One region of the Geodermatophilus sp. SYSU D00758 genome, then DNA from elsewhere that is predicted to be linked to it. Evidence: predicted binding sites of a transcription regulator. Region 1 holds the regulator's gene; each other region holds the start of a gene.
The links. The regulator LexA, encoded in region 1, represses DNA repair genes until DNA is damaged. The targets are predictions, from matches to a motif close to TCGAACANNTGTTCGA.

Region 2: ACI8AC_RS19135 (DUF6504 family protein) is a predicted target of LexA. The motif match lies at 2,550-2,565, and genes of this name have one in related genera.
Region 3: ACI8AC_RS05550 (DUF222 domain-containing protein) is a predicted target of LexA. The motif match lies at 1,771-1,786, and genes of this name have one in related genera.

What each region holds. Positions count from the first base shown of each region.
Region 1 is NZ_JBJGYK010000045.1:211-5,637, reverse strand. Features, by position in the region: gene hflX (GTPase HflX) at 1-1,376, shown strand, start outside; gene ACI8AC_RS21680 (phosphatase PAP2 family protein) at 1,540-2,286, shown strand; gene ACI8AC_RS21675 (hypothetical protein) at 2,258-3,319, shown strand; gene lexA (transcriptional repressor LexA) at 3,329-4,084, opposite strand; gene ACI8AC_RS21665 (LysM peptidoglycan-binding domain-containing protein) at 4,285-4,950, shown strand; partial or broken gene ACI8AC_RS21660 (hypothetical protein) at 5,061-5,427, shown strand, end outside.
Region 2 is NZ_JBJGYK010000031.1:32,144-37,570, forward strand. Features, by position in the region: gene ACI8AC_RS19120 (phytoene desaturase family protein) at 1-1,055, opposite strand, end outside; gene ACI8AC_RS19125 (GNAT family N-acetyltransferase) at 1,052-1,639, opposite strand; gene ACI8AC_RS19130 (YbaK/EbsC family protein) at 1,636-2,181, opposite strand; gene ACI8AC_RS19135 (DUF6504 family protein) at 2,659-2,979, shown strand; gene ACI8AC_RS19140 (SAV_6107 family HEPN domain-containing protein) at 2,979-3,464, shown strand; gene ACI8AC_RS19145 (DNA polymerase III subunit alpha) at 3,461-5,427, shown strand, end outside.
Region 3 is NZ_JBJGYK010000005.1:89,782-95,208, reverse strand. Features, by position in the region: gene ACI8AC_RS05555 (acyl-CoA dehydrogenase family protein) at 1-280, opposite strand, end outside; gene ACI8AC_RS05550 (DUF222 domain-containing protein) at 703-1,743, opposite strand; gene ACI8AC_RS05545 (SRPBCC family protein) at 2,179-2,574, opposite strand; gene ACI8AC_RS05540 (hypothetical protein) at 2,571-2,933, opposite strand; gene ACI8AC_RS05535 (competence/damage-inducible protein A) at 2,974-4,257, opposite strand; gene ACI8AC_RS05530 (hypothetical protein) at 4,390-5,004, shown strand; gene ACI8AC_RS05525 (serine/threonine protein kinase) at 5,070-5,427, opposite strand, start outside.

The DNA of each region.
Region 1 (5,427 bases):
ACGACACCACCGGCTCCTACGCCCTCGAGGCGCGCGGTGCCCTGCGCCGGGTGGCCGGGCTGTCGACCGAGCTCGCCGACGTCACCGAGGTCGAGTACCGGCAGCTGCGCCTCGAGCGCGTGGTGCTCGTGGGCGTGTGGACCGAGGGCACCCAGGCCGACGCGGACCGCTCGCTGGCCGAGCTCGCCGCCCTCGCCGAGACCGCCGGGTCGCAGGTGCTCGAGGCGGTGAGCCAGCGCCGGGACAAGCCCGACGCCGGCACCTACGTCGGGTCGGGGAAGGCCGCCGAGGTCCGCGACATCGTCGCCGCGGCCGGTGCCGACACGGTGATCTGCGACGGCGAGCTGACCCCCGGCCAGCTCAACGCGCTGGAGAAGATCCTCAAGGTCAAGGTGGTGGACCGGACCGCCCTGATCCTGGACATCTTCGCCCAGCACGCCTCCAGCCGGGAGGGCAAGGCCCAGGTCGAGCTGGCGCAGATGCAGTACATGCTCCCGCGCCTGCGCGGGTGGGGTGAGTCGCTGTCCCGGCAGGCCGGTGGCCGCGTCGCCGGCGGTGGCGGCATCGGGACCCGCGGTCCCGGTGAGACCAAGATCGAGACCGACCGGCGCCGCATCCGCGCGCGGGTGAGCAAGCTGCGCCGCGAGATCGCCGGGATGGCCACGGCCCGCGCCACGCAGCGCTCCAGCCGGGGGCGCAGCGCCGTCCCGAGCGTCGCGATCGCCGGGTACACCAACGCGGGGAAGTCCAGCCTGCTCAACCGGCTCACCGGCGCCGGCGTGCTGGTGGAGAACGCGCTGTTCGCCACCCTCGACCCGACGGTGCGCCGGGCCGAGTCGCCCGACGGCCGGGAGTACACCCTCACCGACACGGTGGGTTTCGTCCGCCACCTGCCGCACCAGCTGGTCGACGCCTTCCGCTCCACCCTCGAGGAGGTGGCCGCCGCCGACCTGCTGCTGCACGTCGTCGACGGTTCCGACCCCGACCCGCTGGGTCAGATCGAGGCGGTGCGGGTGGTGCTCGGCGAGATCGACGCCGCGGCGGTGCCGGAGCTCATCGTCGTCAACAAGGTCGACGCCATGAGCCAGGACGACGTCCTCACCCTGCGCCAGGCGCTGCCGGGCGCGATGTGGGTCTCGGCGCGCACCGGTGCGGGCATCGAGCGGCTCCGCGAGGAGGTCGCCGCCCGGCTGCCCCGCCCGGACGTGGACGTCGACGTGCTGGTGCCCTACACCCGCGGCGACCTCGTCGCCCGGGTGCACCGGGACGGCGAGGTGCTCACCGAGGCGCACGAGGCCGGTGGCACCCGGATGTGTGCGCGGGTCGACGGCGCGCTCGCGGCCGCGCTGGTGGAGTTCGCCTCGCCGGTGGCCTGACCGCCGGGGGCCGGCGTCCGCCTGCTCCGCCCTCACGGGGCCCGACGGTCCACGGCGACCGAAGCCCGGCTCCCCGGCCGCACGGGGCCCGGCGGCGACGCCGCCGGGCCTCGCCCGGTCGGGTGAGGTCACGATCGCATCACGGGCCGGTACCGTGGAACGTGTGACCAGCGGCGTGCGACGGCCCACCGAGGACCGTGTACGGCCCGACCGTCCCCGCCCGGCCGGCCACCCCCGCGTGGTGTCGACCGGGCACCCGCCCTGGTGGCTGGTCGCCGTGGCCCTCGTGACCGCCCTCGCGATCACCGTGGAGCTGCTGAGCCGCGGCGTGCTCGAGCGGATGGACCTGCGGGTCTCCGAGGTGGTCAGCGGCTGGGGGCTCAAGGAGTCGTCGGCCTACTGGCCGGTCTGGGCGGTCACCCAGCTCGGCGGCCGCGGCTTCATCCTCATGGTGCTGGCCGTGCTGGTCACGACCCTGGCCCTGCGTCGGCGGACGGCGCTCCCGCTGTTGCGGGTCCTCGTCGCGCTGGTGCTGCTCACCGTGGTCGTCTACGCCGTCAAGTACGGGACCGGCCGCACCGCGCCGGCCTACCCCGGGTCCTTCTTCCACCGGGACGGCCAGTCCTACCCCTCGGGGCACGTCGCCAACGCGGTGCTCATGTGGGGCGTCGCGCGGTGGCAGGCGGTGGAGTACCGGCTCGTGCCGTGGGTGCAGCGGCTGTTCCGGTGGCTGAGCATCCTCGGCCCGGTGGCGACCGGCGTGGCCATGGTGTCGCTGGACTTCCACTGGGTCACCGATGCCGTCGTCGGTGCGGCCGTGGGGATCGTGCTGCTGGGCGTGGTGCACGCACTCGACGCAGCCGTGCTGTCACGCTGGGTCGGTGCCCGAGCAGGCCGCCCGCCGGTGTGACCTCGTCGCCCGGCTGATCCCGGTGGTCGCGGTCGCGGCGCTCGTCCTGCCCGTGCCGGGGGCCGCCGCGGCCGCCGCGGCCCCCGCGGACCCGGACGCCCCCACCGTGCGCTGCCAGGTGACCGATCCGCGGCTGCCCGAGCTCTCCGGTCTGGTCGCCGTCGGCGAGGAGCACCTGGCGATCAACGACGGCGGCGACCAGGTCGCCGTCCACGTGCTCGACGGCGACTGCCGCGTGACGGCGGTGCACACCGCACCGGTCGATCCCTACGATCCCGAGGACCTGGCGGTGGCGGCGGACGGCACGGTGTGGCTGGCCGACACCGGCGACAACGGCCTCGACCGCCCGACGGTGGCGCTCATCGCGCTGCGACCCGACGGCTCGACCGGGCTGTACCGGCTGGCCTACCCCGACGGGCCGCGCGACGTCGAGGCGCTGCTGCTGGGCCCGGACGGGACGCCGTACCTGGTCACCAAGGAGGTCTTGGGTGCCAGCGCGGTGTACCGACCGGTCTCGGCGCTGGTCGACAGCGGGACGGTCGGGCTGACCGAGGTCGGCGGCGTGGCGTTCACCCTCACCGGTACGCCGGGCGGGCCGGTGGGTCGCGCCGGGCAGCTCATGGTCACCGGGGGAGCGGTGTCGCGCGACGGCCGCACCGTGGCCTTGCGGACCTACACCGACGCCTACGTGTGGCCCCTGTCCGGTTCGGACGTGGCGGGTGCGCTGGCCGGCGAGCCGGTGCGGATCCCCCTGCCCGAGGCGCCGCAGGGGGAGGCCGTCACCTTCACGTCCGACGGCGCGGCCCTGCTCGTCGCGGGGGAGGGGGTTCCCGGGGACCTCACCGCCGTCCCCGTGCCGGCTGTCTCGCCGACGTCCCCCTCGGGCACGGACGGCGGCCTGCAGGAACTGCTCGGCGCGGACGAACCCGGCCCCTCGCTGCTGGCCGCCGCCGTCGTCGCGGCCGCGGTGGCCGCCGTCCTGGTGTGGATCGGCGGGCGGCTGCGCCGCCGCGGGGCACCGCCGCCGACCTGACCCGGCGGGTCAGACCCGGCGCAGCACCGTGACGACGCGCCCGAGGACGGTCGCCTCGTCCCCCGGGATCGGCTCGTACGCGGGGTTGTGCGGGAGCAGCCAGACGTGCCCGTCGCGGCGCTTGTAGGTCTTCACCGTGGCCTCGCCGTCGAGCATGGCGGCGACGATCTCGCCGTTCTCGGCGGTCGGCTGCTGCCGGACGACGACCCAGTCCCCGTCGCAGATGGCGGCCTCGACCATCGAGTCACCGGTCACCTTGAGCATGAACAGCGTGCCCTCACCGACCAGCTCGCGCGGCAGCGGGAAGACGTCCTCGACGGCCTGCTCGGCGAGCACCGGGCCGCCGGCGGCGATGCGGCCGACCAGCGGCACGTAGGTCGGCGCCGGTGCGTCCTCGCCCCCCACCGCGGCGGCCGGGGCGGGCGCCACCTCGCCGGTGACCTCCCCGGGCATGCGGACGTCGAGCGCCCGTGGCCGGTTCGGGTCGCGGCGCAGCCAGCCCTTCTTCTGCAGCACGGTGAGCTGGTGGGCCACCGAGGACGCCGACGAGAGCCCGACGGCCTCGCCGATCTCCCGCACCGAGGGCGGGTAGCCGCGGCGGTCGATCGAGTCGCGGATCACCTCGAGGACCCGCCGCTGCCGCTGGGTCAGCCCGTCACCGGCCTCGGCGCGCTCGGGGAAGGTCCGCACGGCCGCCGACCCGCCGGCCGCCGGCTGGCCGGTCGTCCGCCGTCGACCCCCCGACGTCCCGCTCTTCTCCGCCACCGTCGCCTCCTCGCCGCTGCTGCCGCAGCGCGTCTGGTCCGTCGGTACCGACCGTAGCGCGCCGGGCGCACCGGATCAAACAGGTGTTCGAAGCACCCGGCACGTGCGGTGGCTTTCGTCGGCGCCGTCCGGTAGACATCGCACAGACGTTCGAATCGAACAGGCGTTCGAGCCGGGTCGCCCGGCCGGGAGGAGTGGTCGTGGTAGGCGTGCAGCAGGCGGTCCTGGACTTCGACGACGCGGTGCAGGTGCCGTGGCGACCCCGCCTTCGCGCGGTCCCGCAGGGGGGCGGGATCGACGCGGGGAGCCCGCTGCGCCGGCCCGGCGCCCGCCCCGGTGTCTCCCGGGTCGGGGTGTTCCGGCCCCCGGCGTCCCCTGGTGCGGGTCGGCCGGCACCCCGGGCGACGGTGCGGGCGGCCCGCCCGGCCGCGCCGCCGCGCCCGGCGGCGCCGACCCGGCCCCGTCCGGCGGCGGGTGCGCCCCGGACGGCGGTGGCGGGTCGCGCCGCGGGGCCGCTGGGCGGCGCGGTGGCCGGGCGCCCGGTGCGGGGCCGGTGCGCCCCGGTGGCCCGGGCGCCGCGCCTGCGGCTGACCCGGCGGGCGCGCAGGCTCTCGGTCGTGCTGGCGCTGGCGGTCGGGGTGGTGCTGGGCGCCTGGGGTGCCGGCCTCGTCGCCGGGGGCTCCGACGAGCTGCGCCTGGTGGGCGACCGCAGCGTGGTGGTCCGGTCCGGCGACACCCTCTGGTCGATCGCCGGGGAGGTGGCGGGCGACGGCGCCGACGTCCGGGCGGTCGTCGACGCGATCCAGGAGATGAACCACCTCGACGGCGGGGTGATCGTCCCCGGCCAGGTCCTGGTCCTGCCGTGACCCGTCCCGGCCCGCTCCAGACACCGACAACGGCGGGGGTCGAGCTTCGTCAATCCTCCGAGCTGCGTCGCTGACGGTGCGTGGCGGTTTCAGAACCTACGGTCATCCCCGTGGCAGGGATCGTGGTGAGCCGGGCAGCAGCCTTCGCCCGGCAGCGGCAGGACGTCGAGGTGTTCGCCGACGGCGCGTGGTGGGGCGGGTCGATCCTGGGCTGGCGGCACGACGCATCCGGATCCTGCGAGGTGCGGGTGGAGGCGACCGTGGCCGGCGTCGACCGGACGACCTGGTGTGATCTGGCCCACCTGCGCCTGCCGCAGCCGCACCTGACCGTGGCACCCGATCCGGTGCTCCCGGGTGCGCCCGGCGCCGTCGCGGTGTCGCTGGAGCGGGCGGCCGCCCGTGAGCGGCTCATCGCCGGGGTGCTCACCTCGCCGGAGCTGCCGGCCGTCGTCCCGGGGTGTGTCGTCCCTCGGGGGG
Region 2 (5,427 bases), on a different contig from region 1:
GGGTAGGCCGGCGGTGCGTCGGTCAGCGCCCGCACCACCAGGCCGAACCCGTTGCCCAGCGGCGGCGCGGCACCGGCCAGCGCCGGGGGCGCGTGCTCGCCGGCCAGGTCGCGGGTGGCCAGCACGTGGCAGGCGGCGACCACCACCGGGGCCGCGACCCGGCGTCCCGACACCGTCTCGACGCCGGTCACCCGGCCGTCCTGGACCAGCAGCCGGGCCGCGCCGTCCCCCAGGACGACGCGGCCGCCGTCGGACTCCAGGCGCCGGCGCAGCGCGGCGGTCAGCCCGCCGGAGCCGCCGACCGGGTGGCCGGGCGGGACGTCGTGCAGCAGCGCCACCCAGCCGACCATCGCCGCGGTGCCCGGTTCGGACATCGGGGGGCCGGACTGCGCGCCGAACCAGGACAGGGCCGCCTTGAGCCGCTCGCTGGTGAACCAGCGGTCCAGGAGGGCGTCCCCGGAGCCGAGGAAGTCCGCGGCGAGGTCGCCGCCGGCGGTGCGCGGCCGGCCGTCCGCCGGCGCGCCCAGCGGCCAGAAGGCGCGGGCCAGGCCGCCGGCGGTGGGTCGGTTGCGGAAGGAGGTGACGACGGCACGGGCGCGCGGGCCCCACACCGCGACGAACTCCCGGTAGGCGGCCGCGTCGGCGGGCCCGCACGCGGTCGCGATGGAGGCGCAGGTGGCGTCCAGGTCGACCGAGAGGACCAGCGGGCGGCCGTCGGGCCCGGGGTCTCCCGGGGAGGGGGCGGGGGCGAACCCCCACGGGTCGCAGTCGACGTAGCGGAGCCCGTGCGCGGCGAGGTCGAGCTCCTCGACGATCCCGCTCTGCCGGATGACGACGTGCGCGCTCGACCCGCGGTCGACCCGCACACCGGGCCAGCGCTCGACGGTGGAGACCGCCCCGCCGAGCACCTCGTCGCGCTCGAGCACCTCCACCCGGAGGCCGGCGCGGGCCAGGTAGCAGGCGGCGACCAGCCCGTTGTGCCCGGAGCCGACGACGACGGCGTCGACGGTGGCGTCGACGGTGGCGTCGACAGCGGCGGGGGAGGGTGGCCTCACCGGGGGTCGGGCCGCGGCGACGGGGCAGGCAGCGGGAGGCGGGCGCCGAGGATGGCGAAGGGGCGGACGTCGCCGGGGAAGTGGTGGTTGCGGGCCAGGTCGACGAAGCCGTCGGCGTGGTACAGCCGGAAGGCCTTGGTGTCGTTGTCCGGGGTGGAGAGCAGGGCCGCCGGGTAGGGCAGGTCGGCCAGCAGCGCGTGCAGCAGCCGGCGGCCCAGGCCGCGGCTCTGGTGGTCGGGGTGCACGTGCAGCTCGCAGACCTCGAAGGCGCCGGGCAGCCAGCGCTTCGCCGTCCGCCGGTCGAGGGCCGCCCGCACCTGGTCGTGCCACCACTGGCCGGGCGCCACCAGGTAGCCGTAGCCGAAGCCGACCAGCCGGTCGCCGTCCGGGGTGGGGACGAAGGCACCCACGGCCCGGAACCCCGGCCGCTCGGTGTGCTGGACGGCGTACCCGTACCGGCCCGCGACCACCGACGGCGTGTAGCCCATGGCCTCGCCGTAGATGGCCAGGGCCTCGTGCATGTGCTCGCGCAGCCAGCGGGCGGGCAGCTCGGTGATCCGCGCTGCGGGCGTCGTACCGGTCACCGGGCCACCGCGTCCGGTGCCGGGTCGACCGCTGCGGGGCGGACCGCTGCGGGGTCGACGGGGCCGGGACCGACCTCGGCGGCCGTGCCGCCGGTGAGCCGGAGCAGCTCGTCGTAGGTGGTGGGGAAGACCGCGCGCGGGTGCCCGGCCGCGGCCCAGACCCGCTCGTGGCGGGCCAGCTCGACGTCGACGAGCGTGCCGATCGGCTCCGGGTGGCCGACGGGCGCGACCCCGCCGATCGGCTGGCCGGTGTGCTGCCGGACGAACTCCGGGGTGCCCGGCGCCAGGCCCGGGACACCGAGCAGCGCGGCGACGGTGCCGACGTCGACCCGGTGCGCGCCGCTGGTCAGGACGAGCAGGGGGGCGCCGGCCACGTCGAAGACCAGGCTGTTGGCGATGGCCCCGACCGGCACGCCGAGCTGTTCGGCGGCGGCGGCCGCGGTGCGGGCGCTGCCGGGGAGTTCCACCACCTCGCCGGTCGCACCGGCCTCGGCGAGGAGTCGGGCGATCGCTGCCACCCGGGGGTGGTCGGGCCGGCTCATGGGCTGATCCTCCCATCGGGGCCGGAGCGGCGCCGCGTCCCGGGGCGCGACCCCGTCCACCGCCGGTGTGCTGCCGGTGGGTCGGAGGCCTGGCGGTGCCGGCCGTGGCCGCGCACCCACGACCTCGTGGACCCGAGGCCGTCACGTTCGGGGGCCTGCCGGTTCTCCGCGGCCCGCACGAGCCGAGCCGAGCCGGCCGGGCGTCGATCGGCGCCGTGGGTGCCGTGCCGGTGCGTCCCGCTGGACGGGGCGTCGCGGCTCCGGTCGAGATGTCGGACCCCGGCCGTACCGTCCGCCGCAGACGGGGAGATCCCGCGCAGGCGCGTCCGGCTTGACGCCGTCGGCGGGGTCGGGTGTACTCGACTCGTTCGAACACCTGTTCGAGCAGTGGCCAGCCCCCCGCCGTACCCGGATCTTCCCCACCGGGTGCGGCGGGTCGGGGTCGGCCGGGTGGTCGCGAGCGGTGGGGAGTCTGTCATGAGCCGGGTGCTGGGCGGGGTCGGCGGTCGGGTCGGCGAGGAGGTGCAGGTCGAGCGCGGGCCGCTCGGGCCGGTGCAGTTCTGGCGCGGGCAGTCGCGCTACGAGGTCGGCGAGCTGCTCGACTCGTGGGTGGAGACCGCGCCGTGGTGGCGGCAGGGGGAGGCGGGCGGCGCCTCCGCGGAGCTGGTGGCCACCCGGGAGGTCTGGCGGGTGGAGGCGGTCCGGGCCGGGCGTTCGCGGATGAGCTTCGCCGGGGTCTACGACCTGAGCTGGGACTCGTGGGGCAACCGGTGGTCGCTCGTGCGGGTGCACGACTGATGGGGGCGGTCCGCGTCATGGCCGATCAGCTGCCCCTGCCCCCGCCGCTGCCCGCGGCGGCCGCGCAGTTGCTCGACCAGGCCACCCGGGCGCTGGCCGAGGCAGCGGCGAGCACCGACGCGCGCGAGCGGTACGCCACCGCGCACCTGGGGGCGCTGCGCGCGGCCGCCGCGGTGCTGGCGGCCCGCACCCGACCGGAGTCGGGGCGGCGCCGTCCGCGCAGCGCCTGGGTCCTGCTGGGCCAGGTCGCGCCCGAGCTGGGGGAGTGGGCCACCTTCTTCGCCGCCGGGGCGGCCAAGCGGGCCGCGGCCGAGGCCGGTCTCTCCCGTGCGGTGACCGAGCGGGAGGCCGACGACCTGGTCCGCGACGTGCGCGCCTTCCTCGCCGTGGTCGAGGAGCACCTGGGGCGCACGCCCCTGCCCGAGTCCCCCCGGCTCGCCCGCCCGCGGGTGGTCGGTGGCACCGAGCACCGGAAGCAGAGGTGAGCGGCGACCCCTTCGTCCACCTCCACGTCGCCTCGGGCTACTCCATGCAGTACGGGGCGAACCACCCGGCCGACCTGGTCGCCCGGGCGGCCGAGCACGGCATGCGGGCGCTGGCGCTCACCGACCGCGACGGGCTCTACGGCGCGGTGAAGTTCGCCCTGGCCTGCCGGGCGGCCGACGTCCGGCCGCTGTTCGGGGTGGACCTCGCCGTGCTCCCGGGGGTGGACGGCACGGTGCCGCCGGCCCTGGCCCCGCTGCTGGGGGAGGAGCACGCCCCCGGGCTGGCCCGCTCCCGCCGGCCGGGCGCACCCGCCGGCACGCCCGGCCGCCGGCGGGTGCCGGTGCGCGGTGGCAGCAGCGTCGACCCGCGCCTGCCCCGGGTCACCTTCCTGGCCCGTGACGGCGCGGGCTGGCGCTCGCTGTGCCGCCTCACCAGCGCGACGCACCTGCGTGGCACGCGGGGGGAGCCGGTCAGCTCGCTGGCCCTGGCCGCCGAGCACGCCCCTGGGCTGGTCGCCCTGCTCGGCCCGGGGTCCCCGGTCGGCCGGGCGCTGGCCGCCGGCCGGGCCGACGTGGCCGCCGAGCGGCTGGCCGCCTGGCGGGCGGCCTTCGGGCCGGGGTCCCTGGTGCTCGAGCTGGTGCACCACCGGGGCCGGGGCGACCGGGCCCGGGCGCAGGCCGTGCTGCGCTTCGCGTCCGAGCAGGGCGTGCCCGCGGTGCTCACCAACGCCGTCCGGTACGTCGACGCCCTCGACGCCCCCACCGCCGACGTCCTGGACGCCGCCCGCCGGCTCGTCCCGCTCGACCTGCGGCACGTCGACCGGCGCACCGCCGAGGGTTACCTGAAGTCGGGCAAGGAGATGGCCGAGGTCGCCGAGGACGTCGTCGGCCCCGACCGGGACGCCGTCCTGCGGCTGCTGGAGCGCACCGCCCGGCTGGCCGAGCAGTGCGCCGTCGACGTGCGGGCCGACCTCGGCATCGGCACCGTGCGCTACCCCGAGCTCGACGTGGTCACCGGCCCCGCCGAGCGGGGGATGGACCCGTCGCAGGTCCTGCGGGCCCGCTGCGAGGCCGGTCTCGGCCGGCGCGGGATGGTGCCGACCGAACGGGTGCGGGTGCGGCTGGAGGAGGAGCTCTCGGTCATCGAGGCCCTCGGGTACCCGTCCTACTTCCTCACCGTCGCCGACGTGGTGGACCTGATCAAGGGCCTGCGGGTCCGCGCCGCGGCCCGGGGGTCCGGTGCCGGCAGCCTGGTCACCTACCTGCTGGGCATCTCCGACGTCGACCCCATCCGGTACGGGCTGCTGATGGAGCGCTTCCTCTCCCCGCTGCGCCACCAGCTGCCCGACGTCGACATCGACGTGGAGTCCGCCCGCCGGATGGAGGTCTACGACGCGGTCATCGAGCGCTTCGGTGCCCACCGGGTCAGCTGCATCTCGATGATGGACACCTACCGGGTGCGGCACGCCATCCGCGACGTCGGAGCCGCGCTCGGGCTGCCGCCGGCCGAGATCGACGCGGTCGCCAAGGCCTTCCCGCACATCCGGGCCGGCCAGGTGCACGCCGCGCTCAAGGACCTCCCGGAGCTGCGGGCCAGCCGGCTCGGGTCGCGCCGCGGCGGCGGCACCGGCGACCTCGACCTGCTGTTCGACCTGGTGGCCCGGCTCGACGGGCTGCCCCGGCACATCGCCCTGCACCCGTGCGGCGTGCTGCTCTCCGACGCCACGCTGCTCGACCGCACCCCGGTGGAGAACAGCTTCCTCGGCTACCCGATGAGCCAGTTCGACAAGGACGACGTCGAGGAGCTCGGGCTGCTCAAGCTCGACCTGCTCGGCATCCGGATGCAGTCGGCGATCGCGCACGCGCTCGACGAGGTGGCCCGGGTCGACGGGCAGATCGTGGACATCGACGCGGTGCCGCGCGACGACCCGACGACGTTCGAGCTCATCCGGAGCACCCGCAC
Region 3 (5,427 bases), on a different contig from region 1:
CGGTGCGCACCAGCTCGTGCCAGGCCGGGTGGAACTCCACCTCGTCGACCCGGTGGCCGTAACGGTCGTGGGTGCGCAGCCGCGGCGGGTTCTCGTTGGCCAGCCGCCCCCACTCCTGCGCCTGCTCGCTGCCGGCGAGGGCACCGAGGGCCTTGAGCGAATCGAGGGTGGCCTGGTCGGCATGCCGCCGGCAGGCCTCGGCGAGGGCGGCGTCCCCGGCGATGGGGTCGTGCCCGACCAGCGGAGGGACCTGGTTCGTGACCTCGTGCGTGGCACCCATCCCCGCACGGTAGCGCCGCCGGAGCAGGTCCCGACCGCCCCGGCGCGGGTCGCGTTCCACGTGGAACGGCGTCCCGGCGGCACCATGGCGACGCCCCGGCGGGGCCGCTCTCCGACGGACGGACGGACGGCCGCGCCGCCGGGCGCTGCCGTCCTCGGGGCACGCCGAGTGCCCGGCGCACGGGGTGGTGCGCCGGGTCGGCGGGGCTGCGCTGGGTCTCCGGTCCCGGCTCTGGCCGGGGCCCGGTGGGTTCAGGCGGCGGCCAGGGGTGAGGCCAGGATGCGGATCTGGGTGCCGTCGGGGCGCCAGGTGCGCCAGCGGCCGTCGGGTCGGCGTTCGACCCGGAACCCGTGGTGCACCTTCGTGTGGTGCCGCTCGCACAGCAAGGCACTGTTCGCGAGGCTGGTCTCCCCGCCCAGGGCTCACTCCAGCAGGTGGTGCACGTCGCACCAGTGGGTCGGTGCCCCGCAGCCGGTGAACACGCAGCCCCGGTCGCGGCGCTCCACCGCGCGGCGCAGGTGGGGTGGCACCACGCGGTGGGCGCGCCCGACGTCGAGGGGTGTGCCGTCGGGGCCCATCACGATGCGGGTGACCGCGCCGTCGCAGGCCAGCCAGCGGGCCCGGGCGGCGGAGATCGTGGCGCCGAAGCCCAGCTCGGCCGCGCCCGGGCCGGTGGCGGGGTCGATGAGGTCGGCGGCGTCGAGGACCACGGCCACCTGCGGCTTCACCGTGCGCGGCGTGGACAGCGTCCCGGCGGCCAGGTGCAGATCGCAGAGCTGGACCAGGGCGTCGGCCTGCTGCTGGGCCCGGGTGCGCGCGTCGCCGGCGCAGCGCCCGGCCTGCAGGATGCTCTCCAGGGCGGCCTGGAGCTTCTCCCCGCCGGCGGCGTCGAGCTCGAAGCGGCCGGAGATCGACCCGTCGGCGTGCTTGGCGATGCTCAGCCGGCGGCCCTCGGTGGGGTCGGGCTCGGCCCCGTCGGGTCCAGGCCGGCCAGGTAGTGCCGCACCGCGTGGACGAGGTCGGCGTGCGGGAGCCCGGCGGCGACGCCGGTGAGCAGCCGGTCGATTTCGCCGAGGTCCACGCCCTGGGCTCGTGCGGCGGCGAGCCTGTCCTCCCCGGGTGATCGGCGCGACCACGGCGACGACCTCGGCCGACACCGCGCCGGCGGCGTGCGCGGCCGCGAGGGCGGGCAGGTGCGCCAGCGCGCGGCCGGCGCGGACCAGCCCGGCCGCCGCCGAAGTCGACATGCGCCCGTGCCCGCGCAGCCAGGAGGCCATGGTCTTGAGCCCGTCGCACTCCGCCGCTCCGGCCAGCTCACACGCCCGCACGGTGCGGGCGACCTCGGCGGCCAGCCGGTGCTGCGCGACCAGCAACCCGCCGAGGCGGGTCAGCAGTTCCGGGCCGAAGGCCGAGGTGAGCTCGGCCGCGGACAGGTCGTCGATCGCGTTCGACAGCCGCTCCACCGCCGGGTCACCTCCCGCTCCACCGTCTCGAACGTGTGTACGGATACTACCGCCGGGCAGGGGTCACCGCACCGTGAACTTCCAGGTCAGCCCGCTGTTCACAGATCGGAGCCGGAGGTTGACGGGGACGTGCACCCGACAGCAGACGAGCGCGCATGACGGGGTCAGTGATGTGCAGCCGTGCTGCGCGACCTGTGACGGAGCACGCCAGGACCGCACACGTCCGGCCGACGAGAAGGCTGACGAGCGGACCAGGGCGGGCGGTTGACGAGGCCGTGCACCCCGACAGCAGACGAGAGGGTCATGACGGGTGGGAGATGTGCAGCCGCGGCGCACGATCCGCTGGAACTGCACCGCGACCGCACAGCGCCGGCCGACGGAACGTCGGGCCGCGGCAGAGCGCGGCACCACGGCGGAGCGCCGACCCGGGCTCACTCAGCCCAGGGGGCGGACCAGGCGACCGAGGGCCAGGCGCGCGAGGGGGGCGTACCCGAGCACGAGCGGGGCCGGGCCGGTGAGGCGCAGGCCGGTCGTCGTCCCGCCCGCCGGGGCGGGGGCCACCCAGTGCAGCAGCCGCACCCGCACGGGGCCGACCCCGACCGTCCACGCCCACTCCCGGGCGGCGTCGTCCACGGCCTCCACCTCGAACGGGAGGCCCGGCCCGACCGGGCCGAACACCCGGCCGCGCAGGCCGGCGGCCAGCCGCTCCCCCGGCACCTCGACGCGGCTGATCTGCGGCGACCACTCCCGCCAGCGCGCGGGCCGGGCGTAGCGGTCCCACACCTCGGCCGGCGACTCCGGGCCGCTCGCGTGCAGGGTCAGCGTGGTCACCGCGCCTCCTCGGGGCCGGGTCCGGGCAGCGGGCGCTCCCGGCACTGCACGACGACGGCCAGCAGCCCCCCGGCACTGCCGGTCTCGTGCTCCTCGCCCGGCGCCCACAGGGCCGCCGTCCCGGCCGCCACGGGACGGCGCTCGGCGTCGGCGCCGGCGACCCAGCCGGCGCCCTCCACCACCACCAGCAGCTGCCACAGGGCGGTGGGGTGCCGGCCCAGCCGGCCACCGGCCGCCAGGCGGACGACGTCGACCGCGAACCCGTCCTGCGGGGCGAGGACCCGGGCCACGGCCCGCAGCCCGACGCCGGCGCTGCCGTGCGCCGTCATCCCCCGCTCGGGCACGGCCAGCAGCTCCACGCCGGCACCATGCCCCGCGGGCGGCACGGCCACCCCTCGCTCAGGCGGCGGGCCCCCCGAGCAGCAGCTGGCGCAGCATGTGCATCGCGAGGGTCACCGAGCGGTGCCGCACGGCCGCGCGGTCGCCGGGCAGGACCACCGACCGCGGCTGCCGCCCGTCCGGGCCGACGGCGCACAGGTGCACCGTCCCGACCGGCTTGTCCGCCGTCCCCCCGCCCGGCCCGGCGATGCCGGTGATCCCGACGCCGACGTCGGCGCCGAAGCGCTCCCGCGCGCCCTCCGCCAGCGCCGCGGCCACCTGGGTGCTCACCGCGCCGTGCCCGGCCAGCACCTCCGACGGAACGCCGACCAGCGCCTCCTTGGCCGAGTTGGCGTACGAGGCGACCCCGCCGAGCACCCACGCCGAGGACCCGGCCCGCTCGGTGAGCCGCGCCACCAGCAGCCCGCTGGTGCACGACTCGGCGGTCGCCACCGTCAGGCCGCGGTCGGCGAACGCCCCGGCCACCAGGTCGTCGACCGTCGGCCCGGTCGAGAAGAGCGTGTCGGGGTAGGTCCCGTGCAGCACGGCGCGGAGCCGGTCGTAGGCGGGCTGCGCGGCGGGGGCGAACCGGGTGACGATCTCCAGCTCGCCGTCCCGCAGGCAGGTGGTGATCTCCAGGCCGTCCAGCCCGGCGTCGTGCTCGCGCAGCGTGGCGGCGAGCTGGGCCTCCAGCGTCCCCCACAGCCGCACCGTCTCCTGCCGCAGCTCCGGCGCGCCGGCGAGCACCCGCTGCACCGGCTCGGAGGCGAGAGCGGCCGGCCACATGCCCCGCAGCTCCGGCGGCGGGCCCGGCAGGACGACGACCGGCGGCCCGCCGCGCCCCTCGGCCGGCGGGACGACGAGGCCCGGCGCGGTGCCCACCGGCGGCAGCACCGTGGCCCCGGCCGGGACGAGCGCCTGCTTGCGGGTCCCGGCGGCGGTCGCCTCGGGGTCGGCCCGCCACCCCCGGCGGGCCATGAACCGCTCGACGATCCCGCCGATGTGGGCCTCGAGCTCGGGGTCCACCGCGGACGGGCGGCCCTGCGCGTCACCGACCACCTGGGCGGTGAGGTCGTCGGCGGTCGGCCCGAGGCCACCGGTGGTGACGACCAGGTCGACCCCCGCGCCGGCGAGGAAGGCCAGGGCGGCCCGCAGGTCGTCGACCCGGTCCCCCACGACGAGCACCGACCCCACGTCGACCCCGCGGCGGCGCAGCTCCTCGGCCAGCCAGGGGCCGTTGCGGTCGGTCACCCGGCCGGTGAGGACCTCGGTTCCGGTGACCACGATCCCTGCGCGCGCACCCACCCGGCCGACCCTAGGCCCCGGCCCCCCGCGCGTCTCCCGGACGCGGGCCCGCCGCCGCCCTACCGTTCGGGGAGGACCGGTCCGCCCGAGGACCCCGGCGCCGCCGGGACGGCGCCCGAGCGAGGAGGAACCGTGAGCCAGCCGACGACCGCGACGCCGGACGCCACCCCGAGCACCCAGGCCATCACCGTCGGGACGGCACCGCACGCGACCGCGCAGCTCCCGCCGGTGCCGGCCGAGGCCGCGCCGGCACCGCGCCCGTCCGCCGACCCCGAGCCGGGCGTCCAGCCGACCGGGCCGGTCGGCTTCGTCCCCGGCCTCCCCGGGGCCGGGACGGCGGCACCCACCCCCGCTCCCGCGGCCGCGCGCCGGTCACCGCGGACCCCCGAGCAGCGGGCCGGGCTGCGCTGCGCCGGTCTCGCCGGGGTCTCCCTGGCCCTCCTGCAGGCCGGGCTGCTGGTCGGCGCCGACGGGACGGCGCTGTGGTCCGCCGTGCCGCTGTGGTCGGCCTTCGCCACGATCGGCACGCTGCTGGGCCTGCTGCCCGCCGCCGGCCGGCTGGTGCGGCGGGCCCGGCTCGACCCCGGCACGGCCTGGCAGGTCGCGGCGGGCGGCCTCACCGGCGTGGCGGTGTTCTGGGTGCTCGTGGTGCTGCCCGGGGTCGCCAGCGACCGCGGCTTCGTGCTGACCGCCGCCCTGGTCGCGCTCGGCGCGGCGCTCTGGACCGCCCCGGCCCGCCGGGGCTGAGCCACCGGCAGGACCACCGCCGCGGGACCACCGGCCGCGGGAACACCGGGGGCGGTGCGGTCCGCTCAGCCGCGGCCGCGCCCGTTCCCCCCGCCACCGCCGTTGCCACCGCCGTTGCCACCGCCGTTGCCGTTGCCGTTGCCGTTGCCGTTGCCGGCACCGTCGCCACCGCCGTTGCCCCCGCGGTCGCCGTCCGCGCCGCCCCGGCGGTCCCCGTCCCCGTTGCCGGCACCGTTCCCGTCGCCGGGGTCGTCCACCGCGGTGTCCCCGGCCGGCGGGGCCGCCGCCGGCGCCGAGGGAGGCTCCGGCGCGGCCGGCGGGACGACGGGCGGCTCCGGTGCCGCCGCCGCGTCGCCCGACCCGCGCACCGAGGCCGACACCGGGACCACCGCACCCTCCGCAGGACCGGGCGCGTCCGGCGTC